Linked DNA regions of Ancylothrix sp. D3o. Each later gene encodes a partner of the first gene's protein in a complex. Links are inferred from orthologs where the notes say so. Each region holds a gene or a part of one and is shown on either strand. Other genes may lie near its edges.

Evidence for each region.
Region 2: the proteins of glmM (region 1) and cdaA are in contact, whole or in part, in a crystal structure (PDB 7OJS), measured with the Bacillus subtilis proteins. The link is inferred for Ancylothrix sp. D3o from one-to-one orthologs.

Annotation. Positions count from the first base shown.
Region 1 is NZ_JAMXEX010000002.1:233,251-239,453, forward strand. What follows is about bases 1,378-4,314. They hold glmM (phosphoglucosamine mutase), read left to right. Parts: upstream 1,378-2,088; coding sequence 2,089-3,540; downstream 3,541-4,314. Other genes in these bases: NG798_RS05170 (glycosyltransferase family 1 protein), read left to right, coding at 1,378-1,888; hpsL (hormogonium polysaccharide biosynthesis protein HpsL), read left to right, coding at 3,614-4,314. In the rest of the region: NG798_RS05165 (glycosyltransferase), read left to right, coding at 1-812; more of NG798_RS05170, read left to right, coding at 815-1,377; more of hpsL, read left to right, coding at 4,315-5,290; hormogonium polysaccharide biosynthesis glycosyltransferase HpsN, read left to right, coding at 5,287-6,203. UniProt on the Bacillus subtilis protein: Catalyzes the conversion of glucosamine-6-phosphate to glucosamine-1-phosphate. Glucosamine-1-phosphate is used for cell wall biosynthesis.
Region 2 is NZ_JAMXEX010000006.1:22,154-28,350, forward strand. What follows is about bases 2,084-5,014. They hold cdaA (diadenylate cyclase CdaA), read right to left. Parts: upstream 4,056-5,014; coding sequence 3,111-4,055; downstream 2,084-3,110. Other genes in these bases: NG798_RS12990 (DUF3143 domain-containing protein), read left to right, coding at 2,084-2,249; NG798_RS12995 (isoprenyl transferase), read right to left, coding at 2,365-3,114; lysA (diaminopimelate decarboxylase), read right to left, coding at 4,196-5,014. In the rest of the region: NG798_RS12980 (O-antigen ligase), read left to right, coding at 1-1,280; NG798_RS12985 (J domain-containing protein), read left to right, coding at 1,364-1,918; more of NG798_RS12990, read left to right, coding at 1,977-2,083; more of lysA, read right to left, coding at 5,015-5,602; rimI (ribosomal protein S18-alanine N-acetyltransferase), read left to right, coding at 5,668-6,197. UniProt on the Bacillus subtilis protein: One of 3 paralogous diadenylate cyclases (DAC) in this bacteria, catalyzing the condensation of 2 ATP molecules into cyclic di-AMP (c-di-AMP). Upon expression in E.coli leads to c-di-AMP synthesis.

The DNA.
Region 1 (6,203 bases):
CCATCTTTATATGTCACTTCCCGAATGCCTTTCGCGGTCGTTATTTTGCGGTGGATGACTACACTTTTATTCTCAGTAATAGCCGCTTTTCTGCTAAATGGCTGCAAAAACGCTGGGAACTTGAACCGGCTTTTTTGCTTTATCCTCCCGTCGAAATGGAAAGCGAAAAAACCGAAAAAGAAAACATTATTCTATCCGTTGCCCAATTTGAGGCCGGTGGGACAAAAAAACAACTGGAAATGATCCAAGCTTTCCGCCATCTCAAAAAACAATATCCCGAAATTATGCAAAACTGGAAATTAGTTTTAGCCGGTGGAAGTCTCCCCAATAACTCTTATTTAAAAAATGTCCAAAATCAAATCAAACAAGATAACAACTCCATCGAAATTAAATTAAACTGTTCCAGAGAAAAACTGAAAATTATTTACAGCAAAGCCAGCATTTTTTGGCATCTTTGCGGTTTAGAAGAAATCAACCCCCAGCGATGCGAACATTTTGGCATGGCGACAGTGGAAGCTATGCAAAATTATTGTGTTCCTGTTGTTGCTAATGCCGGTGGACATCAAGAAACAATCGAAAACAAAACATCAGGATTTTTAATTAATAACCTCGATGAACTCTGCCAATACACCCATCAACTCATCACCAACCCCCAACTTTTTCAAATTCTCCAAACTGCTGCTTTCCAAAGCAGCCAAAATTTTACAAAAACTCAATTTCAGCGAAAAGTTAAACAGTTTTTTGATATAATCCAGCAAGAATACAAAAACCCACCCCTTCCCAACCCCAGCCAAATATCCTACAATCCCTAAACGTGAACAGCAACCTCTTAATTAACCTCTCTTTTCTTATTCCTCAAGCCACCGGCATCTCCACCTACGCTAAAAACATTATCCCCCATCTCCAAAAACTTAATCCCACTCTCCTCACTCCTGAAAATTTCCCTCCCTACAAAAATTATCCCGTTCCCGCAAATATGACACCTGATCAGGGAAGCAAAGGTCATCTGAGGCGTATTTTATGGACACAATTGCAACTACCCAAACTCTATAAAAATCTTCAATCTAATCTGATATTTTCACCGCTTCCAGAAGCCCCAATTTATACAAAAAGCCGCTATATTGTCACAGTCCATGATTTGATACCACTACGATTTTCTAAACCTTTTTCTCGCCTTAATGCCTATTTTCGTTATTATATTCCTCAAATTTTAAGCCAAGCCGAACATATTATCTGTGACTCAAAATCCACTGCTGAAGATATTAATAAATTTTATAAAATCAACCTTGACAAAACAACCGTTATACCCTTAGCTTACGACAAAAATAACTTCCGCGATTTGAACTTACCGACAAGTAACTATTTTTTGTACATAGGCCGACATGATCCTTACAAAAACCTACACCGGCTTATAGAAGCCTTTGCCAACCTTCCAAACCGGCCCGATTATCAACTGTGGATATCTGGCCCCACCGACAGCAGTTATACACCAGAATTGCAAGCAAAAATTGCCGAATTAAACTTAACAGAATCAATTAAATTCATCGGCTATGCAAGTTACGAAAAGCTGCCAATTTTAATTAATCAAGCCATTGCCTTAGTCTTTCCCTCGCTGTGGGAAGGTTTTGGTTTACCTGTGCTTGAAGCAATGGCCTGTGGAACGCCAGTTATTACTTCTAATGTTTCCTCACTGCCAGAAGTTGCCGGCAATAGCGCTTTGATGGTTAATCCTTACAATACGGCAGAAATAACAGCAGCCATGCACACTGTGGCAACCGATACTCAACAGCGGTCATCCTTGCGGGAACAGGGCTTAATTCAAGCAAGTCAATTTAGCTGGGAAAAAACCGGTTTAGAAACCGCCAAAATTTTACACAAATATCTATAAAATCACTTGTACCCCAACCGGCATCAAAAAACAGATCGATCCGGTTTTCCCATTTCCTCAAAGAAGGATACTGATCAAAACCCCCAACAGCCCTAGGTATCAAGCTTTAGGCAATCTCAATCCCAAAGTTTAATCGCAAATCTCAATCCAAAATCCGAAATCTAAAATACTATTATTGTGTGTGTGTGGAGTGAATCAAAATGGTAGCAATTCCTTCTCGAACAAATGGCAGCGGCCCCCTGAACGCATTAGATAAAGCGGTTTTTCATCATTCCCCTTGGAATGCCACCGGCTTACCGGATAACCCCCTCTTTGGTACCGATGGCATACGCGGCAAAGTTGGCGACCTCCTCAATGCCACCTTGGCCATGCAAATTGGTTTTTGGGCCGGCCAAGTTCTCAAAGAAAACGCCAGCGATAACGGCCCCATCATTTTAGGCCAAGACTCGCGCAACTCAAGCGATATGCTGGCAATGGCCCTTTCTGCCGGCCTCACGGCTGCCGGTGTCGAAGTCTGGAACCTGGGTTTATGTCCCACCCCCTGCGTCGCCAACCTGACAGTCTTATCAAAAGCCCTTGGCGGCGTGATGATCTCCGCCTCTCATAACCCTCCCGAAGATAACGGCATTAAATTTTTTGGCCCCACCGGCACCAAACTTTCCCAAAACTTGCAAAAAGAAATCGAAGCCGGTTTGAGAGGTGATATTCTCTCGTTCCCCCAAACAAATTGGGGCCAACATTACCACCGGCCTGAACTGGTGAGCAACTATACGACCGCCCTCCAAGAACCCTTACTAACCCGCGTTAACCTCCAAGGAATGCGGATTGTGCTAGACCTCGCCTGGGGGGCCGCAGTTAAAGTTGCACCGGCCAGCTTTCAAGCAATGGGTGCTGAGGTTATTTGCCTGCATGACCAGCCAGACGGCAACCGCATTAACGTAAATTGCGGTTCAACTCATCTCGACGCCCTCGCTGAGGCCGTCAAAGCACATCAAGCGGATATGGGATTTGGCTTTGATGGCGATGCCGACCGCGTTTTAGCGGTGGATAACCAAGGCAGGCCGGTGGATGGCGATTACATTTTGTATTTATGGGGCCAAAATCTCCGCCAAAAACAACAACTCCCCCAAGATTTAATTGTCGCAACTGTGATGGCCAATTTAGGGTTCGAGCGAGCTTGGCAAAAACTCGGTGGTCAAATGGTGCGAACTGCCGTAGGTGATCAATATGTGCAAGCAGAAATGCAGCGCAGCGGCGCAATGTTAGGAGGCGAGCAGTCTGGACATATTTTATGCTGGCATTATGGCATCACCGGCGACGGGTTGCTGACTGCTTTGCATATTGCAGCCTTGGTAAAACAGGCCGGTCAAAGTCTTGGCGAAATGGTTGATGCCAGTTTCCAAACTTATCCGCAACTGTTGCGAAATGTCCGCGTTGAAGACCGGCAGCGTCGGCTTGGCTGGCAAAATTGCCAAGAACTCCAAACCGCCATTGAAAACGCCGAAAAAGCAATGGGCGATGGTGGCCGAGTTCTCGTCCGTGCTTCAGGTACCGAACCGCTGATCCGCGTCATGGTAGAGGCCGCCAGCAACGATCTGGCCCACTACTGGACAGACCATCTCGTGCGTGTGGTTCAGCAAAATTTCGCCTAACAAAAACGGAAATCGTCGCCAATAGCCCTCTGCTATCAGTAAGCTGGTAGCAGAGGGTTATTTTTTGAAAATTATGCCCAAGATAAAACGCAAAAGTAAGCCGGTATCTAAAAGTAAGTCAAAAAAATCTAAACAAAAAACTAAAAGCCAAGCAACAACCCTAACAAAAAAAGAAAAACAAACCCTCAAACGACAGCAAACCAAAGAACGTAAAGAACTGATTTCTGTTCTTATTCCTACCCTAATTGCTGCCTTTGCTATTGGGGCCGGTCTTTCTTTGAAAAATCCTAAAATTGGCATTGCTGCCGGTGGGGGTTTATTGTTGTTGGTGCTTTCTTTTAAATATCCCCGACAAGCTTTATGGATGTTTTTAATGTATTTGCCCATAAGTGGCACCGTTACTTATGCCATTGGCGGCGGCAATGCGGCATTTCAATTTGCCAAAGATGCTTTTTATTTTCCTGCGCTTTTTTCTTTGGTGCCACAGTGGCGCAGCAAAAAATTACCCTTGATTATTTCTAAAAGATTAATCAATCCCCTCGCCATTCTCCTCGGCGTTTGTCTATTAACTATGATTTTTGTTAATGGATATCAGCAAATTTTTCCCGAATCAATTCCTATTTTTGATCCCTACGCTACTTCCAGACCAATCGAAAGACCTATTTTAATGGCAATTTTAGGGCTAAAAATTTTTCTTGGTTATATTCCTCTGATTACTTGTGGTTACTATCTAATTCGCAGTAAAAAAGAGTTTTTGTTTCTGACTCGGTTGCACGTTGTTTTAGCCATTGTTGCCTGTGGTTTAGGGTTGCTTCAGTATTTACTTTTGGCCAAAGGAACTTGTGCCGGTACTCGGATGATGGAAGGCGAAGATTTATATAAACCCAGTCTTTCGGCGCGTTGTTTGGTGGGTGGTTCTGTGGCTTATAGTTCTTATATGATTCGTTTACCAGGGACGTTTGTTTCGCCTTGGCATTGGGGCTGGTTTTTAATTTCTAATACCTTTTTTACCTTTGCTTCCGCTTTTAGTGATCCGTCATTTCTTTGGCAAGTTGCTAGTTTTGCTTCCTTGGCATTGGTGATGGTTAACGCGGTGGTTTCTGGGCAACGTATTGCTTTAATTGCTGTCCCAACTATTATCGTGGTTTTGCTGATTCTCACCGGCCAGATTGCAAATTTGAAGCGTTTTTTACCCATTGTTGGCGGTATTGGTACTTTGGGAACCGCCGGTTTAGCGATGTTTCCTGAATTTGTGGAAGGAAGAGTTAAAAGTTTGGTTGATCGTTGGAATGCTTCACCGCCGGATCAATTTATTGCTAGTCAAGTTCAGTTTACGGTGGAAGGACAGGCCGGTTTATTGGGGAAAGGTTTAGGAAGGGCTACAAATTCGGCCCGACAGTTGGGACAAACGAAGTTAATAGAAACTTGGTTTCCTAAGTTGCTTTTTGAAATTGGGCCGGTGGGGTTGATTGGGTTTTTGATTTTTGTTACCGCTTTAACTTGGGCTTGTTTTAAGGCTTATCGGTCTTTGAAAGAACGACACTTAAGGAGTTTTGGGGCGTGTTTTTGGGTATTTGTTTTGTTTATAAGTTATAACCCTTATTGGTACCCTTTGGATACTGACCCGGTGGCGGTTTATTATTGGTTTTTTGCTGGGGTGATTTTGAAGTTACCAGAACTTGAACGCCAAGAAGAAGAATTACAGCCGGTATCAGACACCAAATTTTTATCAGGTAAAAGGAAACGATGAATAAGCCTTTAATTTCTGTCATTGTTCCCACTTATCGGCGGGAGGAAGTTTTACGGGATACGCTAACTGATGTATTGGCGCAAAATTATCCTAATTTTGAGGTTTTGGTAGTTGATCAAACGCCAGAACATGAACCAGAAACCGATATTTTTCTACAGCAACTTGCCGATAGCAAAAAAATCCAATGGTTTCGCCTTAAATGGGCTTCTTTACCAGGGGCAAGAAATTATGCTGTGCGGCGATCTTTGGGGGAAATAATTGTGTTTATTGATGATGATGTGCGATTGACTGCCGATTTTTTAGCAGCCCACGAATGTCATTATCAAAATCCCAAGGTTGGCGCCGTTGCGGGGCGAGTTTTTGACCGCATGAAATTATCTGATTCTGGGGGAGATTTAACAATAGATTATTTACCGCCGGAAGCAATGGATGCTGGGATTGCTTGGTATTATATTGATTTGGTTCATACAATAAAACCGCAACAAGTTATCTCGGCAAGAGGTTGTAATATGTCTTTTAGAGGTGAAGTTTTTCGCCAATATAAATTAACATTTGATGAGCGATTTAAAGGCAGTGCAGTTCGGGAAGAATCAGATTTTTGTTTACGGTTTCGGCAAACCGGCTATCAAATTTGGTATGACCCCGATGCTTATTTAATTCATTTAGGTGAAGAAGCCGGCGGCTGTCACGATATCAGCACTCGTTCGGCTGAATATCAGATTTTTCTCTATCACAACCACTTTTTAATGGGCTTTAAAAATTTAACTTTTTTCCAAGCTTTGCGATTCTTTTATCGTTTATTTGACTGTCAAGTTTTGGGACATCCTCCTTGTAATAAAAGCGGCTCGATTTTTAAAACCATTGTTCGCTTAAGTTTCTATTTTCTGGGATTTATCAGCGCTGTGGGAACCCT
Region 2 (6,197 bases), on another replicon or contig:
GTCCGCTTTTGGGTGCGGTTTTTGTTGTTTTGGCTGTGTTGAAAAGTTGGCGACAAAATTTTAAAGAGATTTGTCGGATTCCTGTTTATCGAGGGTTTGCTATTCTGGCCGGTTGGTTAATTTTTATTTGTTTCTTTGCAGATAACCAGACGCTATCTTTTCTGGGTTTTTTTAATTTTTTTCCATTTTTTCTTGTATTTGCAGGCTTGAGTTTGTTGATCAGAACAACAAAACAATTGCGGCGTATTGCTTGGATTTTGGTGATCGGTTCTGTGCCGGTTGTTTTGATTGGTTTGGGGCAGCTATTTTTAGGTTTGAAAGGGCCGATAATTTTTTTATGGGCTGTAATTAATTGGGTTTTGGCGGCTGGAGGTAATCCTGTAGGTCGGATGTCTTCTGTGTTTGACTATGCGAATGTTTTGGCTAATTATTTGGTGATTACATTTGTTTTTTCCCTGGGCCTGTGGTTAGAAAATTCTCCAGCTTTAAAAGGTATATTTAACCGAAATTTTAATTTCAAGGATGAGCATGGTAAGCAGAAAGTTGGGAAAGTTGCCTTTCTAACAAGTGCGGTTTTGTTAAATGCAATTGGATTAATTTTAACAAATTCTCGTAATGCTTGGGGTTTGGCAGGAATTGCGGTGTGTGTGTTTGCTTTTTATGCCGGTTGGCGATGGTTGGTGGCGGCGGTTTTTGGGGGAGTCGGGGCTGTTTTTGTCTCGGCTTTTGGCCCTGATCCTTTTCGCCAAGGTTTGCGGTTAATTGTGCCTAAATATGTTTGGGCAAGGTTAACGGATGAGTTGTTTGTAAGACCGGCACCAACTTTAAGAGTTACGCAGTGGAATTTTGCCTGGAAGGGTGCCCTATCGCGGCCTTTTACTGGTTGGGGTTTAAATAATTTTCCGGGGCATTATTATCAAGAATTTGCGGCTGCATATCAAGGCCAAGCTTTGGAATGGCCGCAACATCCCCACAATTTATTTTTGATGTTGAGTTATGAAACCGGCTTGCCAGGAATGTTATTATTTTGTGGTTTAATAGGTTGGATTTTGGCTCAGGGAGTTGTGTTATTTATGGGTCGCTATTCTTTTAAGTTGGCGGCTGATAAATTGATATTTTTTACTTATTTAGTGGCGTTTTTTGCTACTACAATTTTTCATTTGGTTGATGTGACGTTATTTGATTTGCGGGTTAATCTTTTGGGGTGGTTTTTGTTGGCGGGTATTTTTGGGGTGGTGGAGTCTAAAGGTGGTAGTGGGGATGATAGCACTTTAGCCTGACTATGAAGCTTCTCTAGTGCAAAGCAAAGCGAAGCTCGTTAAAATAGTCACACAACAAACCACACTAAGCACGGTAAGCTTCAGTGACACAAAATAGAGGCACCGCAAAAACCCAATACCAAAAACTGCTCGAACACAGCCAGCAAAACAGCTACTACAGCCTGCTAGGGTTGCATCCGTCCGCCTCCTCCATCGAGATCCGGCGAGCCTATTGGGAACTCAGCAAACGCTACCATCCAGACACAACCGAGCTACCAGCCGAAACCGCCAAAGAAAATTTCCAAAAAATCAACGAAGCCTACGCCACCCTAAGCAACCCAGAGCGGCGGATGGTTTACGATGAAAAAATCCGCTATTCTCGCATAGCCGTTTCTGCGCCTTCGCAGCTACACCAACCACAAAACAAACACTACCAATCAAACTCTGCTTACCTAGACCCCACCGACCGGCCCCTGTCTGCCGGTGAAATCTTCGCCTTATTTCTATTGTGCCTAACCTTTATCGGCTGCTTATTCCTAGCCATCATTGTTGGGCTCACACGAGGGGACACTCTCCCAGCCTCAGCCAGCCTCAACCCACCGGCCCAAATCATTTTTCAAAATCCGCAGAAAAGTCAATTGCATAGCACATTTCTTTAAAAAAGTCAACCATAAAAAGCAAAACTTTAACTAATTTTTGTAAACCATGCCAAACTCCATGACCACCCCACCCGCAGAAACGCCGTTATACAACCACCCCTTACCCGAAATCGAAAAATGGCTGAGTAACCTAGGCTGCCAACAAGACCGCACAGAACTGCATTGCTGGCGAGTTGAACGTCCTTTGTGGCAAGCTGAAATCATACTCGACATCGACCAGTTAACCGTCCGCTACATCAAGGCCGGTGCTGATGGTTCAGACATCGTGCGAGCCTTCAAATATTCCCTCAGCCGTAGAGACGTAGAACAAGCCGTTTTTTCTGGGCCGTAGGGAGTTCGGGCAGACGGGCCGAGTGACAGTACCGGCCCCCCAGTGGCGCAGGAGTCCCGCCTGCGATGTGGCGCATCTGTAAGAGATGCAATTGCCGGCCCCCACCCATCGCCAATTAAACCTTACCAAACCGGCGTTGACGCTGCTGGTAATCTCTTAAGGCAACGTGGAAAGCCTGCCGGTCAAAATCTGGCCACATTGTCTCTGTAATATAAATTTCCGCATAAGCGACCTGCCACAACAAAAAATTACTAATCCGCATTTCTCCAGACGTGCGAATCAGTAAATCTGGGTCACAAATGCCCGCCGTATATAAATGCTTTTCAAACAACCCCTCATCAATTTGATCTGGCTGTAACTTCCCATCCTGTACCATCGCAGCAATTGACCGGCACGCCTGTAAAATTTCTTGCCGACCTCCATAATTTGTTGCAACGCTAAACTGAATGCCGCTATTATTTTGCGTAGCCTCCACCGAGCGGTCAATCTCAGCCCTTAACGTTTTTGGCAGCGAGTCCAAATTGCCGACAAACTTAATTTTGACATCCTCCTCCATCATTTCCCGTAACTCTTGACGCAAGACCCGCTCAAACAAAGTCATCAAAAAATCGACCTCTTCCAAAGGCCGGCCCCAATTTTCCGTAGAAAAAGCATAAGCCGTCAGCGCTTCAATACCCCAATCCCGACAACAGCGCAACAAATCTTTAAGCGCATCCACCCCGCGCCGGTGGCCCACAATCCGGGGCAACCCTTGACGCTTGGCCCACCGGCCATTACCATCCATAATAACGGCAACGTGCTTAGGTAGCCGTTCCCGGTCAAGGTCAGCAGGTAAATCTTTTAAAATACTGGGCTTTGTAGTCATTTTTTATCACCAGAAGCCGACGATGGAAGACGCAGTAAACGCGAAACAAGTGCCAGAAGCCGGGAACCTAAACGTCCCAACAAGCGTAAATTAGGGGCCACAGCCTCGCGGTCAACAGATTGAGAAAAGCGAGCCTCCAGCAGTTCCTTAAGTTTACTGCTCGTCAGAGGCCGGTTTAAACCACCTCTTTCCGCAAGGGAAATTGAGCCGGTTTCTTCAGATACAACCACACAAATACAATTTTCGACTTTTTCCGTAATTCCCATCGCCGCACGGTGGCGAGTTCCCAACTGGCGCGACGCAGTGCGATCAGACAAAGGCAGAATTACCCCCGCCGCCAAAATCCGCGAGCCGCGAATCAAAACCGCTCCATCATGTAATAAAGTTGAAGTTTGAAAAATAGTTTGCAACAATTCCTTAGAAACTTCCGCATTTAATCGTACACCGGGCACCGAAAAATCGCGCTCATCAATCGGCAAACCGGTTTCCAAAATCAATAAAGCGCCGGTGCGGTTTTGGGACAACTCCTTGATCGCATCGACAATCTCATCAACCACTGTATCCGCCTTGGGTACAGCAGTGCGGGCCGGTTGAAAAAGCGCCCCTAACTCCCCGCGTCCCAACTGTTCCAAAAACCGGCGAAACTCTGACTGCAAAATCACAGCCATCGCCACCGCCGAACCAACCACCAACTTTTCGAGGACAAAACTTAAAAGCCGCAACTCCAAAGAACTAGATATCGCCGTAGCCAACATCAAAAAAATCAATCCCCGAACCATCCACAGCGTCCGCCTCTCGCCAATAATCACCAGCACCATATAAGTCAAAGCCAAAACTAGCCCAATATCAATAGGGCTTTTTAGCCACTGCGTCCAAATATCTATAAACTGACGCACTGCGATTTGAGTCCAGTTAAGGTCGTAATTGGGACTCAATTTCATTTGTCATTTGTCCCTAGTCCATTGTCATTTGGTGTCATGTCATTTGTCCATAGTCATTTATTGTCATGTCATTAGTCATTTGTCATTGCAAAAAAAATGGCATTTATACAAAGGACTAATGACAAAGGACTAACGACAGATTAAACGTGCGGGTGCAGCAAGCGGCCAGGCAAACGATCATGGCGCAACAAATCTACATAATTTTCGCGTTGCAAAATAATGTTTGCTTCGCCATTCTTCACCACCACCCCAGCCGGTCGGGGTAAACGATTGTAATTTGATGCCATGCTGTAGTTATAAGCACCGGTCGCCATTACCACTAAAATATCCCCAGGCTGAGAATTCGGCAATTTTGCACTCTTAATCAAAATATCGCCAGACTCGCAGTGTTTGCCAGCCACCGTCACCGTTTCGGTAAGCGGATCTTTCATCCGATTTGCCACCACAGCCCGGTACACTGACTGATAAGTGATAGGACGGGGATTATCAGACATTCCACCATCAACGGCTAAATAAGTGCGAATTTCTGGGATAACTTTTTGAGAGCCTATGGTGTAAGCCGTCACGCAAGCAGAGCCAATCAAAGACCGGCCAGGCTCACTCAACAATCGGGGCAAAGGGACATCCTGAGCCTTACAAGCTTCTGTCATCGCCTCACAGATGACTTTTACCCAAGCATCAATACTTGGTGGATCATCAGACTCGGTGTAGCGAATACCCAAACCACCACCGACGTTTAACTGTTCCACCGGCAACCCATAAGATAACGCCAGTTTATACCAACCTACCAAAACACCGGCCAAATCGCGGTGAGGTTCGAGTTCAAAAATTTGTGAGCCGATGTGGGCGTGTAAACCGACACAATCAACGTTAGACTGCTGACGGAGATAATCAAAAACCTGCTCAACTTGATCAGGATCAAAACCAAACTTGCTGTCGAGGTGGCCGGTGCGGATATATTCGTGAGTGTGACACTCGATCCCCGGCGTGAAGCGTAACATGATGCGAACCGGCTGAGGTTTTGCCTTAGAAATAGCCGCAACAGTAGACATTTCCAGCCAATTATCAACCATGATGGTGCAGCCGTTATCGACAGCAAAGCGCAACTCTTCCAAAGATTTATTATTCCCGTGAAAATAAAGCTTATCACCAGGCACACCGGCTTGTAGTGCGGTATAGAGTTCGCCACCAGACACTACATCAATGCCTAAACCTTCAGAGCCGGCAATGGCACAAACGGCTAAACAACTCCATGCTTTTGAAGCATACAACACGAGAGAGTCGCCGGCCCAATAACGCCTAAAGGCTTCTCGATATTGACGAGCAGCAGCGCGTACCGAGTCTTCATCTAAGATATAAAGTGGAGAACCAAAACGCGCCACCAGATCCGCCACATCACAACCTCCGATTTCGAGGTGTTCTTTGTGGTTCACCTTAGCCGTGAGGGGTAAGAGATATTGATTAGGAGAGCGTTCTGCCCCGTCATTCGTTGCAGGTAAATACTGACACCCAGAATTTTGAGGGTTGGCAATGGTTGTGGATGACATGGTTAAGAGATAATTTTTATTCGGTAAAGTGATGCTCAAAAAGCATCTTATTCTTTAGTGTACAATTGGCTGCTATTTCCTTGATAGAACTAAAACCCCTCACCGCAGAAAATTTGCCGGCTATTTTGGAGTTGGATCGCCTGTGTTTTGGCGGTTTATGGACATCCGAAGGCTACAAGCGAGAGTTAGATAGTGACTGTAGCGACTTACTAGGTTTATTTTTATCGTCTGTTGAAGGTGTGCGCCCTTGCCCGCCCCCCCGTCTGATCGGCATTGGTTGTCTGTGGGCAATTTTGGAAGAAGCACATATTACGATTTTGGCTATTGACCCAGAGTATCGCAATTGTGGGTTAGGGCAAGCGATGCTGGTGGGTTTGATGACATCTGCGTTGGGGCGGAAGTTGGAGAGGGCGACGCTGGAGGTTAGGGTTTCTAATGTAGCGGCGATTTCTTTGTATGAGAAATATGGGTTTAAAAAAGCGGGGTGTCGCAAGGGATATTATCAGGATACGGGTGAGGATGGGTTGATTTTATGGCGGGGTGGGTTGCATCATCGGGAGTTTCCAGAAATTTTGCGGGGATGGCAAGAAGAAGT